Regions from separate parts of the Rhizobium sp. 268 genome, predicted to be linked through region 2. Evidence: predicted binding sites of a transcription regulator. Region 2 holds the regulator's gene; each other region holds the start of a gene.
What was found. The regulator LexA, encoded in region 2, represses DNA repair genes until DNA is damaged. The targets are predictions, from matches to a motif close to TGTTCNNNNTGTGTTCNG.

Region 1: a site for LexA is predicted at 1,599-1,616, ahead of OS035_RS26565 (ATP-dependent helicase). Genes of this name have one in related genera too.
Region 3: a site for LexA is predicted at 1,892-1,909, ahead of OS035_RS30185 (putative DNA modification/repair radical SAM protein). Genes of this name have one in related genera too.

What each region holds. Positions count from the first base shown of each region.
Region 1 is NZ_JAPPSO010000015.1:144,341-150,248, forward strand. It holds gene OS035_RS26565 (ATP-dependent helicase) at 1-1,551, opposite strand, end outside; gene OS035_RS26570 (hypothetical protein) at 1,658-1,924, opposite strand; gene OS035_RS26575 (BON domain-containing protein) at 2,103-2,363, shown strand; gene OS035_RS26580 (hypothetical protein) at 2,422-2,682, shown strand; gene OS035_RS26585 (DUF982 domain-containing protein) at 2,950-3,192, opposite strand; gene OS035_RS26590 (hypothetical protein) at 3,472-3,894, shown strand; tRNA gene OS035_RS26595 (tRNA-Thr) at 4,085-4,159, opposite strand; gene OS035_RS26600 (hypothetical protein) at 4,316-4,510, shown strand; gene murA (UDP-N-acetylglucosamine 1-carboxyvinyltransferase) at 4,617-5,908, shown strand, end outside.
Region 2 is NZ_JAPPSO010000009.1:226,830-232,737, forward strand. It holds gene OS035_RS19345 (ComEC/Rec2 family competence protein) at 1-1,103, shown strand, start outside; gene lexA (transcriptional repressor LexA) at 1,084-1,803, opposite strand; gene OS035_RS19355 (VOC family protein) at 2,000-2,893, shown strand; gene kdsA (3-deoxy-8-phosphooctulonate synthase) at 2,893-3,738, shown strand; gene eno (phosphopyruvate hydratase) at 3,880-5,154, shown strand; gene OS035_RS19370 (FtsB family cell division protein) at 5,290-5,610, shown strand; gene pdhA (pyruvate dehydrogenase (acetyl-transferring) E1 component subunit alpha) at 5,756-5,908, shown strand, end outside.
Region 3 is NZ_JAPPSO010000023.1:47,328-53,235, forward strand. It holds gene OS035_RS30180 (UdgX family uracil-DNA binding protein) at 1-654, opposite strand, end outside; gene OS035_RS30185 (putative DNA modification/repair radical SAM protein) at 654-1,886, opposite strand; gene greA (transcription elongation factor GreA) at 2,141-2,617, shown strand; gene OS035_RS30195 (glycosyltransferase family 4 protein) at 2,645-3,700, shown strand; gene OS035_RS30200 (dicarboxylate/amino acid:cation symporter) at 3,765-5,099, opposite strand; gene OS035_RS30205 (sensor histidine kinase) at 5,324-5,908, shown strand, end outside.

The DNA of each region.
Region 1 (5,908 bases), on a different contig from region 2:
CAGGTCGGCCTGCCGCGTCGCCGCGTCCTCGTGCAGCCGTTCCAGATGCGGCGCATACCATTGCCGCGCCAGCTCGATTTCCGCCGGCCAGCCGGCCTTGCCGGATTTCATCTCCTGCAGCATCGAAACGAAACCCGTCCAGTCCTCGCCGGAACGCGGCGGCGCCGGCATGGCGGCGAGTGCCGTGATCGGGCTCGCATCCTCGGCCATCAGGTCGAGCGCCTTCTGCGCCGTCGACGGCCCGACGCCCGGCAGGATCTGCATCAGCCGGAAGCCTGCCACCCGGTCGCGCGGGTTCTGCGCGAAGCGAAGGGCGGCCAGCATGTCCTTGACATGGGCGCTGTCGAGAAACTTCAGCCCGCCGAACTTGACGAAGGGAATGTTGCGCCGTGTCAGCTCGACCTCCAGCGGCCCGCTGTGATGCGAGGCGCGGAAGAGTACGGCCTGCTGCTTGAGCATCAGGCCTTCCTCGCGGTTGTCGAGCACCATGTCGGCGATATAACGCGCCTGGTCAGCCTCGTCGCGCACCGTGACGAGGCGCGGCCGCTCGGCAGATTGCCGCTCGGTCCAGAGGTTCTTGGTGAAGCGTTCCGAGGCGAGATCGATGACGGCGTTGGCCGCCGCAAGGATCGGCTGCGTCGAGCGATAGTTGCGGTCGAGCGTGACGATATTGGCGGCCGGGCTGAAGGCGGCGGGAAAATCGAGGATGTTGCGCACCGTCGCCGCGCGAAAGGAATAGATCGACTGCGCATCGTCACCGACGACCGTCAGCCCCTGGCCTTGGGGTTTCAGCGCGAGCAGGATCGAGGCCTGCAGCCGGTTGGTGTCCTGATATTCGTCGACCAGCACATGGTCGAAGCGGCTGCCGATATCCTCGGCAATCACGCTCTCGCCGACCATCTGCGCCCAGTAGAGCAAGAGGTCGTCGTAATCGAGCACGTTCTGGCTCTGCTTCGCCTCGACATAACAGGCGAAAAGCTCGCGCAGCTGTTTCTCCCAGGCCGCGCACCAGGGAAAAACGTCGCGCAGCACCTGATCGAGTGCCGTTTCCGAGTTCACTGCCCGGGAATAGATGGCAAGGCAGGTGCCTTTGGCCGGAAACCGGCTTTCCGTTTTGGACAAGCCGAGATCGTGCCGGATGAGGTTCATCAGGTCGGCGCTGTCTTCGCGGTCGTGGATGGTGAAATCGGCATCGAGGCCGATCTGCTGCGCATAATCGCGCAACAGCCGCGCGCCAATACCGTGGAAAGTGCCGGACCAGTGAAGCGCATCGGCCATGACACCGGCGTTCGTGCCCAGCACATCCCGGCAGATGCGCTCGACGCGCCGCGCCATCTCGGCGGCGGCCCGCCGCGAGAAGGTCATCAGCAGGATGCGGCGGGGATCGGCGCCCTTGACGATGAGATGGGCGACCCGATGCGCCAGCGTATTGGTCTTGCCCGAGCCGGCGCCGGCAATGACCAGCAGCGGCCCGGCAATATGGCTGCCGTCGGTGAGCGTGCCATGCTCGACGGCCATGCGCTGCTGGGGATTGAGCTTTTCGAGATACATCCAGCCGTCCGGTCGGGCTTCCGCAGAATCACTGCGGAAAGATTAGATGTTCCTTGAATGTTCGCGATTTCAGCCGCTGTCAAGCATTCTGGCGCAGAGGGGTGCCTCAATCGGGGAAATCCGGCCCTACCACGCGCCGCACCAGCTTCAGGCTCCGATCCGGCTGAAGAATGTAGGTTTCCTCGACGCGCTGGCCGGTCCCGTCGTAGAACTGGTGGTGGACGGCGCTGCCGACCGGCGATTTGGTCAGTTTCGTTCGCGGCTGGCCGCCATAGGTGATGCTGCCGGGAATGGGGTCCAACGCCGGACTATCGGCCGACGAGCAGCCGGCCAGCAACACTCCGGCAAACAAAACGGGCAGCAGCACTTTCATCACCGTCATCCTCTTTCGGCTGCAGAGAGATATGGAAGCCGCGGCACCTTTCGCCAAGGGTGGGCCACACCAGGCCCCGCAGAAATCACGCGCGAATATCCGGTCGAGACCGGCGGGCCGCAACGAAAAGCGTTGTTGCGGCGTTAACCGGATATACCAAACCTCAGGAGGCGCTTTGGTGATCGGGTATCCTTTATTCCCCGACCATGACGAACCCGGCCGACAGGGCCATGGCGATGCGGCGACACGTGCTTCGGTGGAGAGCGCTCTTCATGCCGCCGATGGTCTCGACGCTGAGGAAATTGCTGTGAGCATGCTGGGCTCCTATGTCATTCTCGACGGTTTCGTGCGACGGCGCGGCGATGTCGAGCGGGCGGTCGCAATCGCCGAAAGCATCGTCGGCCGAGGTTATGTGCACAGTCGTCTGTTGCGGCGCTGAGGGAACCAAGTGCCCTTCCGCGGGTTGAAATGCCGGATCGAAACGCTGGAGACCCCTCATGCAGTCGCTTCCTCGCCTCTCGGCAGTCACCATGATATCGGCCGGCGTTTTTGCCGGTTCCGCTTATGCCTCGCTGGAAACCGGCACAAATTATTCGGCGCTGCCGAAGGACCAGGTCGCCCTCAATGAATATACCGGCGCCATCGCCTGCACGCCGGCAGAACCGCAGTATCTCCCCTCCTTCATCCGCGCCGGCGATGGCACGATCATCGGCGTCGGTTATATCGAGGTGGAAAGTGAGGGTGGCGCGGACTGCTGAAAATAGTCCTGCCCAAACGAGGCTCGCCTGCGTTCCCGCAGAGGTGACGAGCCTCTAACCATCATCATGATGGCTGCGTGTCTTTTATGAATAGACTTATCCCGGGCACAACGCCCGTTGCACCAAAACCCGCCATAGGTTCGATGCAGGGTTAAGTAAATTAAAGCGTCGCACCGTTCCGGCACACTCCGTTTACGGAAATGCCGGCAGAAGAACCCAGTTCATCGTGGCGGAGCGTGCTTCCGCGTCCTGTCGGACGCTTGGGCGCTAATGCAACTTCAGCTTCGCCTCTTCGGCCGCCGCCAGGAATTCGGCTCGTGCTTCCTCCACGCTCTTGCGCCCATCGAGCGCTGCCCGGCAGGTGCTGCGGGCCTTGATATAACGCAGCCCGCGCGAATTCGGCCAGAAATCCGCCAGGCATTTCAGCGCATCGAACGGCCCGCTGACCGTTCGCGCGTCGGCATCTTCGAAACCGACCTTGACCGGGCTGTCCCATTTTTCAGTTGCCATCAATGCTCCTCCACGATTGTCGACAGAAACAAAGCATGCAGCGCCTCCGTATTCCTCCGTGGAGACGTCGCCATAGTGGCATTCTAGCGGGATTTTCACGGCCAACAATGGTGAATCGTTTGTTGCCGATGAGGCCAAATGTCAGCTTGTGGAGGACGGACCTCGAGCGGGCGCCAAACGAAATTTTTCGCAGTCGCAAATAAGTTGTATGGCGTCGGCGCGGTGCCACCGCTACCGTGCCGGGAAATCTGAGGGCTCGAGATGAGTTTAGATCGAAAAATGATCCAGGCTGCTTTTCTCTGCGCGGCGCTGGCAATGCCGGCCTTCGCTCGCGGGGCAGAGGTATCTGCTACTGAAGACGCTTTCCTGACACATATCTCCGTCGAAACCATCCCCGAAATGCAGCGGAAATATTTGCAAGCTACCCTCCCGGTGTACGGCACGGTCATTGATCTTGGCGCCTATCTCTCGGCAGAGAAATTTGATCACTGGTATGTCGAAAGCGTGTTCGATGGAGTTCCTTTGGGGCCTCACGAACCAATTCCAGATGAGGAAGTAGTGCTGACCGGAGAATTGTTCGACCTCTGGCAGTTTTCGCCCTTCATACCTTATTATCTCGAAGTCACCGAAATCCCGGATTGCACTGCCGTGCTGTCCGCTTCGTGCGGATGGCTGCCCCTCACCCTAACCCTCTCCCCGTAAACGGGGCGAGGGGACGTGCCATGCAAGAGGTTAGCGAGGGACGGAGAGTTCGCGACATTCCCCCTTCGCCCCGCAAGCGGGGGTCCGAAGGACGGGTCGCGACGCGTGGCTCGACCCCGGTTGGTGGCGGCAGCTGAATGAGGGCAAGCCGAGCGCGCGGAAAATGATGTCGGATACTGAAAGAGAAAACTGGTGCTGCCGAGTGGGATTGAACCACCGACCTCACCCTTACCAAGGGTGTGCTCTACCACTGAGCTACGGCAGCAGGACCAGGACCCGTGCGAGCCGGGTGGCTCAAATCGCGGGAACGGGGCGGCTATTGCCACAGCTTGGCGGCAAGCGCAAGCAGCAAATTCCAACTTCGCGTGGATTGGGGCGCAAGGCCCTTTTGGATCGGCGCGAATTCGGCTAATCCTGTCACATGAACGACAAGACCGAAACCGGCCAGCAGAGCCGCAAACAGGCGATCGAGGCCCAGGCGAAACTGCGCCGCGAACGCGCCGCCGCAAAACTCAGGGAAAATCTTTCGAAACGCAAACAGCAGGTGCGCGCCCGCCGTTCGGGCCAGGCCGACGAAACAAATGGACTGCCTGCCGCAAAAATGGACGAATCGTAATGTTCCGTCCGCGGTCAATTGAAGCGTCGCGAAAAATCCCTTAAACACCCCACTCCCTATTCCAAGGCAGTATTTCAGGAAAGGCGGGCGCGGCCCGTAAGCGCACATGGATCGTATCAGAATCGTCGGCGGTAATGAGCTGAATGGCATCATTCCGATTTCCGGCGCCAAGAATGCCGCATTGCCGCTGATGATTGCCTCGCTTCTGACCAGCGACACGCTGACGCTGGAAAACGTGCCGCATCTGGCCGATGTCGAACTCTTGATGCGCATCCTCGGCAATCATGGCGTCGATGTCGCCGTCAACGGCCGCCGCGAGCGCCAGGAAGATTCCTACGCCCGCACGATCCATTTCACCTGCCGCACGATCGTCGATACCACCGCTTCCTACGAACTGGTCTCGAAGATGCGCGCTTCCTTCTGGGTCATCGGCCCGCTCCTGGCGCGCGAAGGCCATTGCCGGGTGTCGCTGCCGGGCGGCTGTGCCATCGGCACGCGTCCCGTCGATCTCTTCATCGAGGGCCTGACGGCGCTCGGCGCCACTATGGAGATCGACGCGGGTTACATCAACGCCAAGGCGCCGAATGGTGGCCTGATCGGCGCGCGCTACACCTTCCCGAAAGTCTCCGTCGGCGCCACCCATGTGCTGATGATGGCGGCAACGCTCGCCCGCGGCACGACCGTCATCGGCAACGCCGCCCGCGAGCCCGAGGTCGTCGATCTCGCCAACTGCCTGAACGCCATGGGCGCCAAAATCTCGGGCGCCGGCACGGCGACCATCACCATCGAAGGCGTCACCTCGCTCTCCGGCGCGCGCCACCGCGTGCTGCCGGATCGCATCGAGACCGGCACCTATGCCATGGCGGTTGCCATGGCCGGCGGCGACGTCGTGCTCGAAAATACCGATGTAGCGCTGCTCGACACCGCCTTGGAAACGCTGCGCCGCGCCGGCGCCGACATCTCTTCGACCAACAACGGCATGCGCGTCAGGCGCAATGGCGCCGGCATCAAGCCGGTCGATATCGTCACCGATCCCTTCCCGGGCTTCCCCACCGACCTGCAGGCGCAGTTCATGGCGCTGATGACCCGCTCTTCCGGCATCTCGCACGTGACCGAGACCATCTTCGAAAACCGCTTCATGCATGTGCAGGAGCTGGCCCGCCTCGGCGCCCGGATCACGCTCTCCGGCCAGACGGCAAAGATCGAGGGTGTCCAGCGGCTGCGCGGCGCCCCCGTCATGGCGACCGATCTGCGCGCCTCCGTCTCGCTCGTCATCGCCGGCCTTGCCGCCGAGGGCGAAACCACGGTCTCCCGCGTCTATCACCTCGACCGCGGTTTCGAGCGGCTCGAGGAGAAGCTGACCCGCTGTGGCGCCGTCGTCGAGCGCATCAGCGAGTA
Region 2 (5,908 bases):
AGCGGCGCATTCGCGAAAACGCTTTGCTGAGGCTGCCGGTCTTCCGGCCGCTCGTTGCGGTCGCCGGTTTCTTCGGCGGCGTCTTCCTGACTTCGCTGATCGGCGGTTTTTCCACGGCGCTGTTTTCGATCGAACATTTTCATCGCCTGACCGCTTACGGCCTGCCGGCAAACCTCGCGACGATGCCGATCATCTCCTTCATCGTGATGCCGGCCGGGCTGCTGGCGATGTTGCTCATGCCGTTCGGTCTGGACGCTCCGCTCTGGAAGGTGGTCGGCTTCGGCCTTGATCTGGTGATCGCGGTCGCCAAGACAGTGTCCGGCTGGGGCGGCGATATCGGCGTCGGCCGCTTGCCCGCCTGGTATTTCGCCATCGCCGTGGCAGGCTTCCTGCTGCTGACGCTGCTCCGCACCCGGCTGCGCCATGCCGGCTCAGCAATCCTCGCCGTTTCGACCTTCATTCTGTTGATTCTGCCGGTTTCCCGGCCGCCGGATCTGGTGATTTCGGAGGATGGCGGTCTGGTCGCGCTCGTCGAGACCGCGGCAATGGCTTCCAATCGTGAAAACCCGCCGGATTTCATCTTCGACCAGTGGCAAAGAGCGCTGGTCCTGCCGACGCATCACCCGCCGAAGATGCTGGGTGGCCCCGCTATCCCGCCGGAGGGGGAAGACCGACGCGTCAGGCTTTCCCGCGAGCAACAGAATGAAGCAAGGACAGCGATGCGGGGGGCCGCCGCGGGCGGTGAAACAAACCGCTTCTCCTGCGTCAAAAAGGCCTGGTGCATATCAAGGCTTGGCAATGGCCGTGTGGTAAGCATCATCGACAATGCCGCTTATCTCGGCCCGGCCTGCGATGCAGCCGATATCGTCGTGACGCCGGTCCGCCTGCGTTTCAACAGCTGCCGCTCAGGCGCGACGCTCTTCACCGGTGAGACGCTGCGCAAGACCGGTTCCCTCGAGCTGCGCTTCGCAGATACCGGCCTGGAGGTCGCAACCGCATTCGAAACGCTGTCGCGGCCATGGATGCGCCAGCGCGCCTATGACTGGCGCAGCAACAGTTTTACCGAATCCGGCCTGTCCAGTGTCAGTGATAGCGGCGAATGAGGCCGACGAGCTTGCCCTGCACCTTGACGCGGTCGGGCCCAAAGATCCGGGTCTCGTAAGCCGGGTTGGCCGCCTCAAGCGCGATCGAGGCGCCCTTGCGGCGGAAGCGCTTCAGCGTCGCTTCCTCGTCATCGACGAGGGCAACGACGATGTCGCCGGGGCTTGCGGTGCTGCCGTTGCGGATGATCACCGTGTCGCCGTCGAAGATGCCGGCGTCGATCATCGAATCGCCCTTCACCTCCAGCGCATAATGTTCACCGGAGCCGAGCATGTCGGCGGGAACGACGATGTCGTGGGTATTGTTCTGGATTGCCGAGATCGGAACACCGGCAGCGATTCGGCCCATGACCGGCACCGAGACCGAGTTGCCGTTGTCGGCGACGGGTTTTACAGGCGCGGGGGCGGCGACCGGCTGGGGCTTGCCGAGGCTGCCCTCGATGACGCTCGGCGAAAAGCCGCGCCGGGGCTGGATGCTGGGACTATAGGCTTCGGGAAGCTTGATGACCTCGAGCGCCCTGGCGCGGTTCGGTAGGCGGCGAATGAAACCGCGTTCTTCGAGCGCTGTAATCAGGCGATGAATGCCGGATTTGGAGGCCAGATCCAGGGCATCCTTCATCTCGTCGAAAGATGGCGGAACGCCGGATTCCTTCATGCGCTCATGAATGAAAAGGAGAAGCTCCTGTTGTTTGCGCGTGAGCATCGGCGTGTGACCCCTGATTGAAACAAATCCAGAACAGACACTATATGTTCCATATGTGTTCTGCAAGTAGCTAAATTTCCGTAAAACTTGCCGCCAACTCTTTGAGATTTTTATTTTCATTCGCCGGATTGGCACACATGTCTTGCATTGGGGGTGGTGCTGTCGCACATCTCTTATCGTTTGAGGGAGGGATATGATGAACGAGCGTTCCGCCAAACCGCACCCGCTGGATCATGTCGTGCTGCCCGTCGTCAATATCGATCTGGCCCGCGAGCGGCTCGGCAAGCTCGGCTTCACGGTTGCCGCCGATGCCCGCCATCCCTTCGGAACGGAGAATGCCTGTGTCTTCTTCGCCGACAAGACCTATCTGGAGCCGCTCGGTATCGCCAGCGTCGAGGAGAGCGAGGCCTCGGCGCGGCAAGGGAATGTCTTCACCGCCCGCAACCGGGCCTTCCGCTTCCGTTGCGGCGATGAGGGGCTTTCGGCGGTGGTTTTCGGCACCGAGGATGCCGGCCACGATCATCGGCACTTCGCTGCCGGCGGATCGAGCGCCGGCGAGATGCTGGAGTTCAGCCGGCCAATGAAGATGCCGGACGGTTCCGAAAGCGTCGGCAGCTTCAAACTGGCCTTTGCAGCGGATCTGCGTGCGCCGGACTTCTTTCTCTTTACCTGCCAGCGCATCAATCCATTGCCCGCCGACCGCGGCGCGCTGGAGACACATGCCAATGGCGTGACCGGCATCGCCGAGATCGCGCTGTGCGCGCCTGATGCCGCCGCCTACGCCGGTTTCGTCAGCCTTGCCATGGCGCAGTCGGCGGTCGAGAAAACCGGTTTCGGCGTCAATATCGCGGCGCCGAATGCGAAAATCAGCCTGATGACGCCGGAGGGGCTGGAGGCCTATTTCGAGGTTGCCGTCTTATCCGCCGACCGCGGCCTGCGCGGCCGGGCCATCCTCTTCACCGTCGCCGATCTTGCCGTGACAGAAGCGCATTTGGCTGCTAACGGAGTGACCTACACGCGCAAGAACAATCGCATTCTGGTGAAGCCGGCGCCCGGGCAGGGCACGCTTTTCGCCTTCGAGGAAAGATGATGAGCACTGATACGAATTCGGAAGTCAGGATCGGCGAGGGCGCAGGCCAGGTCACCTTTTCCAATACCGGCCGCCTGTCGCTGATTGCCGGCCCCTGCCAGATGGAGAGCCGCGACCACGCTTTCATGGTTGCCGGCACGCTCAAGGAGCTCTGCGCCAAGCTCGGCATCGGCCTCGTCTACAAGAGCTCCTTCGACAAGGCGAACCGCACCTCGCTGTCGGCCGAGCGCGGCATCGGGCTTGAAAAAGGCATGCAGGTCTTCGCCGATCTCAAGAAGGAATTCGGCTTTCCGGTTCTCACCGACGTTCATACCGCCGAGCAATGCGCCGAAGTGGCAAGGGTGGTCGATGTCCTGCAGATCCCGGCCTTCCTCTGCCGTCAGACCGACCTTCTGATCGCCGCCGCCGAGACCGGCCGTGCCGTCAATGTCAAGAAGGGCCAGTTCCTCGCCCCCTGGGACATGAAGAACGTCCTGAAGAAGCTCAACGCCAGCGGCAATCCTAACGTGCTGCTCTGCGAACGCGGCGCCTCCTTCGGCTACAACACGCTGGTTTCCGACATGCGCTCGCTGCCTATCATGGCTTCGATGGGCGCGCCCGTTATCTTCGATGCGACCCATTCCGTGGCGCAGCCGGGCGGGCAGGGCGATTCCTCCGGCGGTCAGCGGGAATTCGTGGAAACGCTGGCGCGCGCAGCGGTGGCGACCGGCATTGCCGGCGTCTTCGTCGAAACCCACCAGGACCCCGACAACGCACCGTCCGACGGCCCGAACATGGTCTATTTGAAGGACATGCCGCGGCTTCTGGAAAAGCTGCTGGCCTTTGACGCTGTCGCCAAGGGCTGACAGTCAAAAGCCTGACATGTTCGTGCTATAGCGACGATCGGACATGCAGGTCGAGGGTGCCGCAATGTGCCATTGTAATTTGCACGCCTTCGATTATGACAGGCTTCGAACGATTGATCACCCACCGAGCAGGAAGAACCCATGACTGCAATCACCGATATCATCGCCCGCGAGATTCTCGATAGCCGTGGCAACCCCACCGTCGAAGTCGATGTCTATCTCGAAGACGGCAGCATGGGCCGCGCGGCCGTTCCCTCGGGCGCTTCGACCGGCGCCCATGAGGCGGTCGAGCTGCGCGACGGCGGCAAGCGCTACCTCGGCAAGGGCGTGCAGAAAGCGGTCGATGCGGCCAATACCGAGATCTTCGACGCGATCGGCGGCATCGATGCCGAAAACCAGATCCAGATCGACAACATCATGATCGAGCTCGACGGCACGCCGAACAAGTCGCGCCTCGGCGCCAACGCTATCCTCGGTGTGTCGCTGGCCGTCGCTAAGGCTGCTGCCCAAGCCTCCGGCCTGCCGCTCTATCGCTACGTCGGCGGCGCTTCCGCGAGCCTGCTTCCGGTGCCGATGATGAACATCATCAACGGCGGCGCCCATGCCGACAATCCGATCGATTTCCAGGAATTCATGATCCTGCCGGTCGGCGCCGATACGATCGCCGAAGCCGTGCGTATGGGTTCGGAAGTCTTCCACACGCTCCGCAAGGAACTGGCCGCCCAGGGCCACAACACCAATGTCGGCGATGAAGGCGGTTTCGCACCGGGCCTGAAGAGCGCTTCGGAAGCCCTCGACTTCATCGTCAAGTCGGTCGAGAAAGCCGGCTACAGGCCGGGTGAGGACATCTACCTCGGTCTCGATTGCGCCTCGACGGAGTTCTTCAAGGACGGCAAATACGTCCTCGAAGGTGAAGGCCGCACGCTCGAATCGGGCGCCATGGCCGAATATCTGGCCGAACTTGCCGCCAAGTACCCGATCATCTCGATCGAGGACGGCATGGCTGAAGACGACTGGGACGGCTGGAAGACGCTGACCGACCTCACAGGCAAGAAGACCCAGCTCGTCGGCGACGATCTCTTCGTCACCAACTCCGCCCGTCTTCGCGACGGCATCCGCATGGGTGTCGCCAACTCGATCCTCGTCAAGGTCAACCAGATCGGTTCGCTGACGGAAACGCTCGACGCCGTCAACACGGCGCATAAGGCTGCCTACACAGCCGTCATGTCGCACCGCTCCGGCGAAACCGAAGATTCGACCATCGCCGATCTCGCTGTCGCCACCAACTGCGGCCAGATCAAGACCGGCTCGCTGTCCCGTTCGGACCGTCTTGCCAAGTACAACCAACTGATCCGCATCGAGGAAGGCCTCGGCCCCCAGGCCCAGTATGCCGGCCGCTCGATCATTCGCGGCTGATCGAATCTGCTTTCGATAATTTGACCCGCGCCCTCCCGGCGCGGGTTTTTTGTTGGCCGTTTTTACGGTCAACGAACGGTTAATCTCTGGGCGTTATGCTGAACGAATTGGTAATGCGTTCAAGAGCATGCGTGTATGTGGACAAAGCATCATAAGAAGAGAAAATTCGGCCGCTTCGTCATTCCGGCCATGACGGTCGCCTTCCTCTCCTATTTCGGCTATCATTGCATTCACGGCGATTACGGCCTGCGCGCAACGGAGACGTTCGAGCACCAGCGCGTCGCGCGTGAAAAAGAGCTTGCGATCTTGAAGGCGAAGCGCGAACATCTGGAAAATCAGGTCGCGCTTCTGAGTGATGGCTCGCTCGACAAGGATATGTTGGACGAAAAAGCGCGCTATCAGCTCAATATGTCGCGCGCGGACGAGATCGTCATATTCAACCATTATTCCAATTAACCGGAATTCGGTTAATTGGAATTTTCTTTGTATTTCCAATAGTTTAGTGCTGAATACGAGCCATGCAATTATGGCATTGCTGTGGTCATATTTCTTCCCTATGGTACGCGCCATCGAGAAACGACAAACCCATAGGGAGGGTTGAATGGCGCCGCGAAAGACCGCGACCGTTTCCAGCCGCAAAACTGCAGCAAAACCGGCAGCCAAAGCATCGAATGGAGGCCCGGTAGCCGACTTCGATCGCGATGAGGAGTTCAAGGCCTATCGCGAGATGCTGCTGATCCGCCGCTTCGAGGAG
Region 3 (5,908 bases), on a different contig from region 2:
CCGCGCCGGATTGAAAATGCTGGCATAGTAGGTGCGCCATAGCTCATCGGTGGTATCGGTGAGATTGGGCTTCTCGCAGGGGGCATCGCTGATCGTCAGCCGCTCGCCATCCCAGGCCGCCGACCCTTTGGGCGTGGCGATCAGCCAATCCATATCGGTGAAGCGCCGTTGGAAGAAGGGTGCCGTGCGCCTGACGATATGATGGTCCGGCTCGAACCAGGCGATGAATTTTCGACGGCCAGCAGCTGCCGCACCAACCTCTTTGAAACGGACGAAAGCCGTCATCTTGTGGGCGTCGCGCCGGACATTTTTTGCCATCAGGCGAGCCCGCACGACATCCTCGTCGGAGGCCACTTCGAGCAGTTGCCGGTCCATCTGCAGCCGCCAGAGCAGGCGGTAAAGCAAGGAGAACCGCGCCGGGTCGGAGTGGCAGAGGACCGTCTCGGCAAGCTCGATAAAGGCGGGCGGCACCGTCATCGGCTTGCGTGTCACCGGCACCGGCGGCATGGCGTCGCGTTGGAACGAAAGATCCGCCTCTGCGCTTTTTTCCCGCCAGTCGATCTCCTCAGGCAAAATGCCGGCGGCGGCAAAGGCGCGCGCGGCATCGCGCCATTCGGCAAGATCGCCCCGTCCCGCCAGCACGACCCGGCGCATCATAGCAGCGACAATTGTTCAGGTTTCGGCTCGAACATAGCGCGAAGATCCGGGCGGTCGATCAGCCGGCGCGGCGACCAGCCTTCCGCCGAGACGAAGGACTGGACTTTCTTGATCGAGATGCCGAGCCGCGAAAGATCGTCGAGCCGCAGCCGGCGAAAGCGGCGGGCCGAAACGATTGATTTGACCGTCTTGGTGCCGAGACCGGGAACGCGCAGTAGGCGTTCACGTTCGGCTTTGTTGATATCGACGGGAAATTCGGCCCGGTTGGCGAGCGCCCAGGCAAGCTTCGGGTCGAGGTTGAGGTCGAGCATGCCGCCCGTCTGGTTGGCGGTAATTTCGTCGATGCCGAACCCATAGAACCGATAGAGCCAGTCGGCTTGATAGAGCCTGTGTTCGCGCATCAGCGGCGGCTTGATCAGCGGCAGGTTTTTCGATGAATCCGGGATCGGGCTAAAGGCGGAATAATAGACACGCTTCAGGCCGTAACTGCTGTAAAGCCGGCCGCTGGTCGCAAGGATCGTCGCGTCATTCGCGCCGTCGGCACCGACGATCATCTGCGTGCTCTGGCCGGCCGGCACGAAGCGCTGACGCTTCTTCGTGCGCAGCGTCGGCTCGCCGGCGGCCTCGATCTTCAGCCTCAGATCGCCCATCGATCGGCGGATATTGGCGGGCTTCTTTTCCGGCGCGAAGCGGCTGATGCCATTATCCGTCGGCAACTCGATGTTGAGCGACAGCCTGTCGGCAAAAAGCCCCGCCTCCTCGATCAGACGCGGCGACGCCTCGGGGATCGATTTCAGATGGATGTATCCGCGAAAATTATGCGTCACGCGCAGTTCGCGGACGATGCGGACCATCTCTTCCATCGTGTAATCGGACGAGCGAATAATGCCCGAGGACAGGAACAGGCCTTCGATATAGTTGCGGCGGTAGAATTCCAGCGTCAGCCAAATGACTTCTTCGGGCGTGAAGCGCGCCCGTTCGACATTGCTCGAGGAGCGATTGATGCAATAGGCGCAGTCGTAGATGCAGAAATTGGTCAGCAGTATTTTCAGAAGCGAAATGCATCGCCCATCCGGCGCATAGGCATGACAGATGCCGGATCCCTCGGTCGAGCCGAGCCCGCCGCTTGCAGCCGAATCGCGTTTCACCGTGCCGCTGGAGGCGCAGGAAGCATCATATTTGGCAGCATCGGAAAGGATGGCCAAGCGTTCTGTTAGCGATTTCTTCATCAGTATGTTCACTATATGTTCTTACGAACAAAGTCAATCGCGGCGATCCGGCCTTGAGCGCGTTTTTGCGCCTGATGACCCGCTGTGGCGGCGGCTCGCTTTTTCGTTAATGCGAATTTTCTGGAAATCGGCCTTGGCGATCTGCTATAAGCACTTAACTAGGATTGTGGCACGGTTCCGAAGCTCCCCTTCGGGACCTGTTTTCTTTTGTGTTCGCGCCTGCTGCGTGGATACAAGGAGTGAAGGACAGAAAAATGGTTGAAAAGGTACCAATGACACCGGGTGGTTTCGTCAAGCTGCAGGAAGAGCTGCGCTGGCGTCAGCAGGAGGAGCGCCCTCGAATCATCGAGGCGATCGCCGAAGCCCGTGCCCATGGCGACCTTTCCGAAAACGCCGAATATCACGCCGCCAAGGAAGCCCAGAGCCACAATGAAGGCCGCATCAGCGAGCTGGAAGACCTGACGGCGCGCGCCGAGGTCATCGACCTGACGAAGATGTCCGGCGACAAGATCAAGTTCGGCGCCAAGGTGAAGCTCGTCGACGAGGACACCGAAGAAGAAAAGACCTACCAGATCGTCGGCGACCAGGAAGCCGACGTCAAAGCCGGCCGTATCTCCATATCCTCGCCGATCGCCCGCGCGCTCATCGGCAAGGAAGTCGGCGATTCCATCGAGGTCAATGCCCCCGGCGGCTCCAAGGCCTACGAAATCCTTCAGGTTTCCTGGGGCTGACCGCCCGCCACAGACGAGACCCCTCCCTTGCCTGATATGCGTGACGTCGAGATCATCGCGCCCAATTTCAAGCGCCGGCTCTCCGGCGTCACGTCGACCATCGTCCAGCTCATCCCCTGCCAGATCCGGCTCGGCATGAGGATCGCAACGCTCGGCCCCGGCCTGCCGGAAGGCTTGGCGAAGCTGAGATGGTCGCAGCTCCTTGGCCTTTGGCGCCCGCCGCCGCGCCGGCGGCGGCGTGTCTGGCACGCCCGCCGCAACAATGAGATGGCCGTCGGCATCCTGCTTCGCCATCTCCTGCGCATGCCGCTGAAACTCATCTTCACCTCGGCCGCGCAGCGCCGCCATACCGCCTATACGAAATGGCTGATCCGCCGCATGGACGCGGTGATCGCGACCAGCGACCGCTCCGGCTCGTTCCTCGAGGTGCCGCACACGGTCATCCAACACGGCGTCGACCTTTCGCTGTTCCATCCGCCGGCAACGGCAGAAGACGGCATTGCCGCCACCGGTCTGCCGGGCCGTTATCTGGTCGGCTGTTTTGGCCGCGTGCGCCATCAGAAGGGCACCGATCTTTTCGTCCGTGCAATGATCGAACTCTTGCCACAGCACCCGGAATGGACGGCCGTCGTCTCCGGCCGGGTGACGGCGGAGCACATCGCCTTCGCAGACAAGCTCAAGGCGGATGTCGCCGCCGCGGGCCTTAGCGACCGAATCCTCTTCCTCGGCGAAGTGCCCGATATCAAGGTCTGGTATCGCCGCCTGACGCTTTATGTCGCCCCCTCCCGCAACGAGGGTTTCGGGCTGACCCCGCTCGAAGCCATGGCTTCGCGAACGGCGGTGGTGGCATCGGACGCCGGCGCCTATGCCGAGCTCATAGCCGAAGGTGAGACCGGATCGGTGGTGGCGGCCGGCGACAGTGAAGCGCTGACACGGGCGATCGCGCCTTATATCGCCGATCCCGGTCTGGCGGTCGCGCATGGCGAGAATGCACTGCGCCATGTCAGAGCGAATTTTGCGCTGGAGAAGGAAGCAAACGCGATCGGCGCCATTTACGACCGTCTTCTCGGCGGCAACCGCTGAAGCAGAAAGCGAAACGGCCCGTCGGATAACGGGCCGCTGCAAAGATTGCCAACAATCGTGCTGATTATTCCGCCGGCTGCAGTCCGGCGGCCGGAGCGCTTTCTTCTGTCTGGCCGCCCAGGGCCCTGGCGAGCTGCGCGGTATCCAGTTCGTTTTCCCAGCGTGCCACGACGATCGTCGCCACGGCATTGCCGACGAGGTTGGTCAGCGCCCGGCATTCCGACATGAAGCGGTCGATGCCGAGGATGAGCGCCATGCCGGCGACCGGCACGGAGGGCACGACGGAGAGCGTGGCGGCAAGCGTGATGAAGCCGGCACCGGTGATGCCTGCGGCACCCTTGGAGCTCAGCATCGCTACCAAGAGCAGCAGGATCTGGTCACCCCAGGAGAGGTTGATGCCGGTTGCCTGGGCGATGAACAGCGCCGCCAGCGTCATGTAGATGTTGGTGCCGTCGAGATTGAAGGAATAGCCGGTAGGGATGACGAGGCCGACGACCGAGCGCTTGCAGCCGGCCTTTTCCATCTTGTTCATCAGGCCCGGAAGTGCGGCCTCCGACGACGAGGTGCCGAGAACCAGCAGCAGCTCTTCCTTGATGTAGCGCAGCAGCGCCAGGATCGAGAAGCCATTATAGCGCGCAACGGCGCCGAGAACGACGAGAACGAAGAGCAGCGACGTGAGGTAGAAAGTGCCGATCAGCATGGCGAGATTGGCGATCGATCCGATGCCGTACTTGCCGATGGTGAAGGCCATGGCGCCGAAAGCGCCGATCGGGGCAGCTTTCATCAGGATGGCGACGAGCTTGAAGACCGGCGCCGTCAGAGCATTGAGGAAATTGACGACCTGCTCGCCCTTTTCGCCGACCATGGCAAGCGCGATGCCGAAGAGCACCGAGAAGAACAGCACCTGCAGAATGTCGCCATCGGCAAAGGCGCCGACGATCGTCGTCGGAATGATATTGGTCAGGAAGCCGACGATGCTCTGCTCATGCGCCTTCGAGGCGTAGGTGGCGACGGCGGTGGGATCCAGCGACGCCGGGTCGATATTCATGCCGGCGCCGGGCTGGACGACATTGGCGACGACCATGCCGATGACCAGCGCCAAGGTCGAGAAGGTCAGGAAGTACAGCATCGCCTTGCCGGCGACGCGGCCGACCTTCTTCAGGTCGCTCATACCGGCAATGCCGGTCGCCACCGTCAGGAAAATGACCGGCGCGATAATCATCTTGACGAGTTTGATAAAGGCATCGCCGAGCGGCTTCAGCTGCGCGCCGAGTTCGGGATAGAAATGGCCGAGAAGGATACCCGCGGCGATAGCGGCGAGAACCTGAACGTAAAGATGGGAATAAAAGGGCTTCTTGCCCTTGCTGTCTGCGACTGCATCAAATGGTGCTGCGATCATGATGTCCTCCTTAAGGCTCGTCCGGAACGAACTCCGGCCTCCCGAGCCGTTCGCTTCAATCCAACAGCTCAGCCGTTGTTGCCATCTCCTTCGCAATCACTGTGCCAGTTTTGACGTACCTGACTAGAGCGTTGATTTTATTTAATAAAAATTTCCACGGCCGATGAAAGCCCATCAAGAAATGCGGAAATCCGCACAAATCCATTTGCAACTAGTGCAGAAAAATGCACAAATTCGCCATGTCCCTGTCCCTGTCATCGCTGTGGCCTTCCCTGCCCCTGCGGCACCGCATCCGCCGGATGTGGTGGGCTTATGCAGTGATCGCGCTTGTTGCCGCCGCCCTCGGTCTGTGGGCAAGCGGCGAGATCGGCCGGCGCCATGCCGAGGCGGCCCTCGAAGAACAGGCCCGCACCGATGCCAGGCTGAATGCGGCATTGCTGCGCACGGTTCTCGAAAAATACCGGGCGCTGCCTTTCGTGCTGTCGCAGGATACGGCACTCGCCGCAGCCCTTGCGGGAAACGATGCCGGCACCTTCGAGCGGCTCAGCCAGAAGCTGGAGACGCTGGCGGCGGGAACCAAGGCTGCGGTCATCTATGTCATCGACAAGGACGGCATGGCGGTTGCGGCTAGCAACTGGCGCGAACCGACGAGCTTCGTCGGCAACGACTATCGTTTTCGGGAATATTTTCAGGGTGCGGTCGCTGAAGGACAGGCCGAGCACTTCGCGCTCGGCACAGTCAGCAAGAAACCCGGCCTTTATATCTCCGAGCGGATATCAGGCAGCAGCGGGCTGCTCGGTGTCGTCGTG